Regions from separate parts of the Nocardioides sp. REDSEA-S30_B4 genome, predicted to be linked through region 2. Evidence: riboswitches for the same ligand, from Rfam matches in the RefSeq annotation. Region 2 holds a riboswitch; the other holds the start of a gene.
What was found. Region 2 has a riboswitch for cobalamin ahead of A6R01_RS18225 (ATP-binding protein). Riboswitches for the same ligand answer to the same signal wherever they lie in the genome.
Positions count from the first base shown of each region.

Region 1: linked by a shared signal. The riboswitch ahead of A6R01_RS13725 (cobaltochelatase subunit CobN) and the one ahead of A6R01_RS18225 (ATP-binding protein) in region 2 are both predicted to bind cobalamin.

Region 1 covers NZ_LUPI01000076.1:423-3,742, forward strand. The annotation lists partial or broken gene A6R01_RS13725 (cobaltochelatase subunit CobN) at 1-1,836, opposite strand, end outside; cobalamin riboswitch at 1,864-1,995, opposite strand; gene A6R01_RS13730 (bifunctional NAD(P)/FAD-dependent oxidoreductase/class I SAM-dependent methyltransferase) at 2,034-3,320, opposite strand, start outside.
Region 2 covers NZ_LUPI01000006.1:18,314-21,633, forward strand. The annotation lists gene A6R01_RS01225 (VWA domain-containing protein) at 30-521, opposite strand; partial or broken gene A6R01_RS18225 (ATP-binding protein) at 974-1,930, opposite strand; cobalamin riboswitch at 1,972-2,116, opposite strand; gene cbiE (precorrin-6y C5,15-methyltransferase (decarboxylating) subunit CbiE) at 2,133-3,320, shown strand, end outside.

The DNA.
Region 1 (3,320 bases), on a different contig from region 2:
CATCGGCGGCACCAGGTGGTCGACGATCGTGGCGTGCGCGCGGCGCTTGGCCTGCGCCCCCTCGCCGGGGTCGTTGACCAGGAACGGGTAGACCAGCGGCAGGTCGCCCAGCACGGCGTCGGTGGCGCATGCCGCGGAGAGCGCGGCGTTCTTCCCGGGCAGCCACTCCAGCGAGCCGTGCTTGCCGAGGTGGACCAACGCGTGCGCGCCGAAGCCGCCGGTCTCCTGCGCCGCCTCCAGCCAGCGGTAGGCCGCGAGGTAGTGGTGGCTCGGGGCGAGGTCGGGGTCGTGGTAGATCGCGACCGGGTTCTCCCCGAAGCCGCGCGGCGGCTGGATCAGCAGCACGACGTTGCCGGCGCGCAGCGTCGCCAGCACCAGCTCCCCGTCGTCGTTGCGGAACAACGTGCCCGGCGCGGGACCCCAGGCCTCCTCGATCCCTGCTCGCAGGCCCGCGTCGAGGTCGGCGGTCCACGCGGCGTACTGCTCCGGCGTGATCCGCACGTGCGCCTCGGTGAGCTGGGCAGTGGTCAGCCACTCCTCGTCCTGGCCGCCCGCGTCGATGAGTGCGTGGATGAGCGCGTCGCCCGCCTCGGCGTCGGTGCACGCGGGGTCCTCGGCCATCGCCAGGACCCGGCTGACCACCGCGTCCGGGTCGTCGAGCCCGAGGTCGTAGCCGGCGTCGCGCAGCCGGCCCAGCAGCCGGACGGTGGAGACAGGCGTGTCCAGACCGACGGCGTTGCCGACCCGGCTGTGCTTGGTGGGGTACGCCGAGAGCACGAGCCCCAGTCGGCGCTCGGCCGGCGGGACGTGGCGCAACCGGGCGTGGTTGACCGCGATCCGCGCGACCCTCCGGCAGCGCTCGGCATCGGGGACGTAGTGCGGCAGACCGTCCTCGTCGACCTCCTTGAAGGAGAAGGGCGCGGTGATGATCCGGCCGTCGAACTCGGGGATCGCCACCTGCGTCGCGGAGTCCAGGGGCGTCACCCCGTCGTCGTTGGCCTCCCACTCCGCGCGGCTGCTGGTCAGGCACAGGCCCTGCAGGACCGGGATGTCCAGCGCTCGCATGCGCTCGACGTCCCACGCCTCGTCGTCGCCGCCCGCGCTCGCGCCGGCCGGGGTGGTCCCTCCGGCGGCCAGCACGGTCACGACCAGGGCGTCGAGCGTGCCGAGCGCGTCGTACAGCTCGTCGGGCGCCGAGCGCAGGGACCCGGCGAAGACGGGGACGCCCACGGCCTCACCCGTCGCGTCGATCGCGTCGGCCAGGGCGTGGGCGAAACCGGCGTTCCCCGACACTTCGTGGGCCCGGTAGTAGAGCACCCCGACCCGCGGCAGCTCCTGCACACGGGGAGCCCCCTCGCCGGTCGAGGTGCGAGCGGAACGAGCCACGAGACCCCGGCCCGCCATCCCCCACTGCGGCACCTCGACCGGTGGCTCGAAACCCTCACCGGTCAGCAGCACCGTGTCGGAGAGGAAGGCGTGCAGCTGGCGCAGGTTCTCCGGGCCGCCTTCGGCGAGGTAGCGGTGCGCCTCCGCGGCCACGCCGATCGGCACCGAGGAGAGCTCCATCAGCTCCGCGCTGGGTTGCTGCTCCCCGCCCAGGACCACGGTCGGCATGCCGGTCGCGCGGACCCGGACGAAGCCGTCACACAGGTCCTGCGGGGAGCCCAGCACGCGTCCGACGACCAGGTCGCAGCCCTCGATGGCCTCCGCCATCGTCTGGTGCCCGGGCCGCGAGGGGTTCGCCAGGACGAACTCGGCGCCACTGGCCCGCGCGGACAGCAGGTCGGTGTCGGAGGTGGACAGCAGCGCGATGCGCGCACGACGGGTCTGGCCCATGGGTTTCTCCTCGGGGTTCTCGCCCCTGCTCGGCGGAGGTCCCGTGGCCAGTGTCTGGCTTCGCGGTGGGCCCCGAGGTGCGGGGACCCACCGCGTCACAGTGGCGGAACCGCCCCGGAGTCGCACCGGGTTCCTGTCACCACGAGACGTGTGCCGTCACCCTAGGGCACCTGCGCCCGGGCCCTGACGGCAGCGGGTCACGCGAGACGGCGCGCCCGCAGCACCACGTCGTCGACGTGGTGGCTGCTGGCGGCCCCCGGCGGACGCGGACGGGTCTCGAGGACCTCGACCTCCCAGGCGTCGTCGTCCTTCACCGCCACGGCGATCTCCTCGACCCCCACGTAGGCGTCGGGATCGAACATCCGCGTCTGCTCGGCCACGTCGACCGGCTCGCGCATCGGCGCGAGGTCGTGGGCGACGACCAGCAGGGTCCCTCCCGGCGCCACGGCGCCGAGGAGGTTGCGCACCCCCGTGCGGTCGGGCGAGCGGTGGAACGAGCCGTACTGCAGGGAGACCAGGTCGTAGGGCTCGTCGCCGAAGGCACCGGCCACCACCGCGTCGGCCTGCAGGCAGGTGACGTCGAGCCCGCGACGCACGGCCTCGGCGGCCACGTGGTCCAGTGCGTTCTGGGAGATGTCGGTCGCCGTCGTCCGCCAGCCCTGCTCGGCGAGCCACAGGGCGTCGGCCCCCTCCCCCGCACCCACGTCCAGTGCGCGGCCCGGGGTGAGGCCGGCCACCTCCTGGACCAGGGTGCCGTTGGGGTTGGCGCTCCACATCCGGTCCTCGCCGGCGTACCGCTGCTCCCAGTCGTGTCGCTGTCCCGACGTCCGCACCGAGTCCCGGGCGGCCGTCCGCAGGTCCTCGGACGCCAGGCTGAAAGCGACCATGGCGCCGACCCGGCTGCCATGGGCCGCGGCCGGCAGCACCTGCAGGCTGGGGTCGGTGAGGTTGCCGGCCGCGTAGACGCCCGGCACGGCGGTCTCGCCCGTCATCGGGTCGACCTGCACGAAGTCCCCCGCGCCGCTGGGATGGTCGGTGGGCTCGACGCCCAGGTCCGCGAGTACGTGCGCGCGCGCCCGGAAGCGTGACCCGACGAGCACGGCGTCGGCCGCGAGCACCTCGCCGGAGACCATCTCCACCCCGGCGACGGCGCCGTCGGGTGCCTCGACGACGCGCCGCACCGGCCCGCGGACCACGGGCACGCCGGCGGCCTCCAGCGGCGCGATGCTGTCGCGCTCGACGTCTGGCCCGAGGTCGGTGTGCAGGACGACGGTGAGCCGGTCGCTCAGGTGCCGCCAGACGGGGGCGGCGTGGAGCCCGAGCGGCTGCGCGACGATCATCACCAGCCGCTGGTCACGCACCTCGTAGCCGTGGCAGAAGGGGCAGTGGACGACTCCCCGGCCCCACTGCTCGGCCAGGCCCTCGATCTCGGGGAGCTCGTCGGTGACGCCGGTGGCGGCGACGACCCGACGGGCCACCAGCGT
Region 2 (3,320 bases):
GTGGTGCTCCTGTCGGTGGTGGTCGGGGCTCACGCGGCGTGCCCGCGGACGAGTCCGTGCAGGGCGGCGGCGTCGACCGCGCCCAGGGCGAGGTGCTCCGCCGCCAGACGTGTCGCGAGCGTGCCGGCCAGACCCATCCGCATGGGCCCCGACTCGCAGTCGACGACCACGCAGTCCACCCCGGTGACCGCGAGCCGATCGGCCGCGTCGAGGGAACGGCGTACGGCGTCGGGGCCGGCGGTCGCGCGACCGTCCGTGACCACCACGAGCAGCGGGCGTCGGGCCCCGGCCCGACGGCGCTCCCGGTCGAGCACCCGGCCGGCCTCGAGCAGGCCCTCGGCCAGCGGTGTCCGGCCACCGGCGGGCAGCTCCTCGAGCCGACGCGCAGCGACGTCGACCGACGACGTCGGCGGGAGGTCGAGCGAGGCGGACGCACCGCGGAAGGTCACGAGGCCCACCTTGTCGCGACGCTGGTACGCGTCGAGCAGCAGCGACAGCACGGCGGTCTTGACCTGCTCCATGCGACGGCGTGCGGCCATCGACCCGGAGGCGTCGACGCACAGCCGTCCGTCGCGGCGACCGCGCCGACCCTGCGGCCGGTCGTCGACTCGGCGCGACTGCGACGGCCCGCGGAGACCCGGCTCACGCGACGGTTGGTGCCGCGCGCCTGGAGCAGGCGGGCGCGGAAGCTGTCCCCGGAGGAGACGGTCGTCCCGGCGGGCGCGCCCGCGGGTCGAGGCTGCTCCTCGGGCTCGGACTGTTCCTCGGGCCGGGACACCTCGGGCCGGGGCGGGCCATCCGGTGGGTGGTGCTGCCCTGCAGGATCCTCCCCGCCACCGTCCGGGCCACCGTCCGGGCCACCGTCCGGGCCACCGTCCGGGCCACCGTCGGGATCCGGGTCCGGGTCCGGTTGCTGGTCAGGACCGAGCGCCTCGCCGAGGGCCTGCTCGAGCCGTTCGTCGTCGGCCTCGGGGCTGTCGAAGGGGTTGCGACGGCGACGGTGCGGCAGGGCGAGTCGGGCGGCCGCCCGGACGTCCTCGCGGGTGACCTCGGTGCGCCCCCACCACGCCGCGTGGGCGACCGCGGTCCGTGCGGTGACGATGTCGGCGCGCAGCCCGTCGACCTCGAAGGCCGCGCAGACCTCGGCGACGGCCAGCAGCACCTCGTCGCTCAGGTGCACCCCGGCGCGTGCGGCCCGGGCCGCCGCCACGCGGTCGGCGAGGCGCTGCTCGGCCTCGGCCCAGCCGGCGACGAACCCGGCCGGGTCGGCCTCGTAGGCCAACCGTCGGCGCACGACCTCGACCCGCAGGGCCGGGTCACGGGGCGCTGCGACGTCGACGGCCAGACCGAAGCGGTCCAGCAGCTGCGGGCGCAACTCCCCCTCCTCGGGGTTCATCGTGCCGACCAGGACGAACCTCGCCGGGTGGGTCACGGAGACACCGTCGCGCTCGACGGTGGCGCGGCCGGTGGCGGCGGCATCGAGGAGCAGGTCGACGAGGTGGTCGTGGAGCAGGTTGACCTCGTCGACGTACAGCAGGCCCCGGTGGGCCTTCGCGAGCAGGCCGGGCTCGTACTCCGCGCGGCCGCTGGCCAGGACGCGCTCGAGGTGGATGGACCCGGTGACGCGGTCCTCGCCCGCACCGACGGGCAGCTCGACCAGGCGCACCGGGCGACTCACGACCGCGGCGGTGGCGACGAGGTCGGCGTCCGGCGAGACGTCGGCGGGATCGCGCGGGTCACTGGAGAACCGGTCCCCCTCGCGGACCTCCACGGGGGGCAGCACCGCGGCCAGACCACGCACGGCGGTCGTCTTGGCGGTGCCCTTCTCGCCGCGCACGAGGACGCCGCCCACCTCGGGGGCGACGGCGGCCAGCAGCAGCGCGAGGACGAGGTCGTCGGACCCGACCACGGCCGAGAGTGGGTAGGACAGGGTGGGGTGCTGTGGCACGTGAGGCTCCCGCTCGTACGCCAACGGACAGAACGCCCCGAGGCCGGTCTTCGGACTTCCGGCGCCGCACCTGGGTGGTGCGACCGGTCACCGCAGCGGGCCTGTGCCGGACTCCCACCGGCTTCCCAGATTCTCCCCTCGCGGGGCACCTCGGAGCTGCGGGCTCACGATAGCCTTGCCGCCCGTGACCCCAGCGCCGACCTCCCAGCCCGCGGACGGGCGAGTCGTCGTCGTCGGCCTCGGCGCCGACGGCTGGACCGGGCTGCCGGTCCCGGTGCAGCGGCGCCTGACCGACGCGTCGGTGGTGCTGGGCTCGGAGCGCCAGCTCGCGCTGCTGCCGCCGGTGGAGGGCCAGCGGCGCGAGGCGTGGGGGCGGCCGTTCGCCGAGAGCCTGCAGGGGCTGCTGGCGACCCATGCCGCGTCCGCTCCGGTCGTCCTCGCGTCGGGCGACCCGTTGGTCTCCGGGGTCGCCGGGACCCTGGTGCGGCTGCTCGGACCCGAGTCCGTGGAGGTGGTGCCCGCGGTCTCGTCGGTGGCCCTCGCGCGCGCCCGGATGGGCTGGCCCGAGGAGACGTGCGCCGTGGTCACCGTCGTGGGGCGCCGCGTCGAGCGGGTGCTGCGCGAGCTGGCGCCGGGACGCCGGGTCGTGGTGCTGTCCTCCGACGCCTCGACCCCCGCTGCCGTCGCCGGGCTGCTCGTCGGGTCCGGCCACGGGGCGACCCGGATGACGGCGCTCTCCGACCTCGGCGCTCCCGAGGAGGACCGCCTCGTCGGCACCGCCACGACGTGGGACCACGACGTCGCGGCGCTCCACGTCCTGTGCCTGGAGGTGGAGGGCGACACGCCGTCCGCCTCATGGGCGGTCGGCCTGCCCGACGAGGTCTTCGACCACGACGGCCAGCTGACCAAGCGCGACCTGCGCGCCAGTGCGCTCTCCCGGCTCGCCCCGCGACCTGGCGAGCTCCTCTGGGACGTCGGAGCGGGCGCAGGATCGGTGGGGATCGAGTGGATGCGGGCGCACGCCACCTGCCGCACCGTCGCGGTGGAACGCGACCCGGTGCGTGCCGCACGGGTGCGCACCAACGCCGCGCGCCTCGGCGTGCCCGACCTGGAGGTCGTCGAGGGCGGGGCCCCGGACGCGCTGGCCGGACTGCCCGCTCCCGACGCGGTCTTCGTCGGGGGTGGCGCCACCGCCCCCGGGCTGATCGACGTCTGCCTGCGTGCGCTGCGTCCCGGCGGGCGGCTGGTCGTCCACGGCGTCACGCTCGAGACCGAGGTGCTGCTGGCCGACGCCCGCGCCCGTCACGGTGGCGAGCTGACGCGGATCGCGGTCGAGCACGCGGCTCCGCTCGCCTCCTTCACCGGCTGGGAC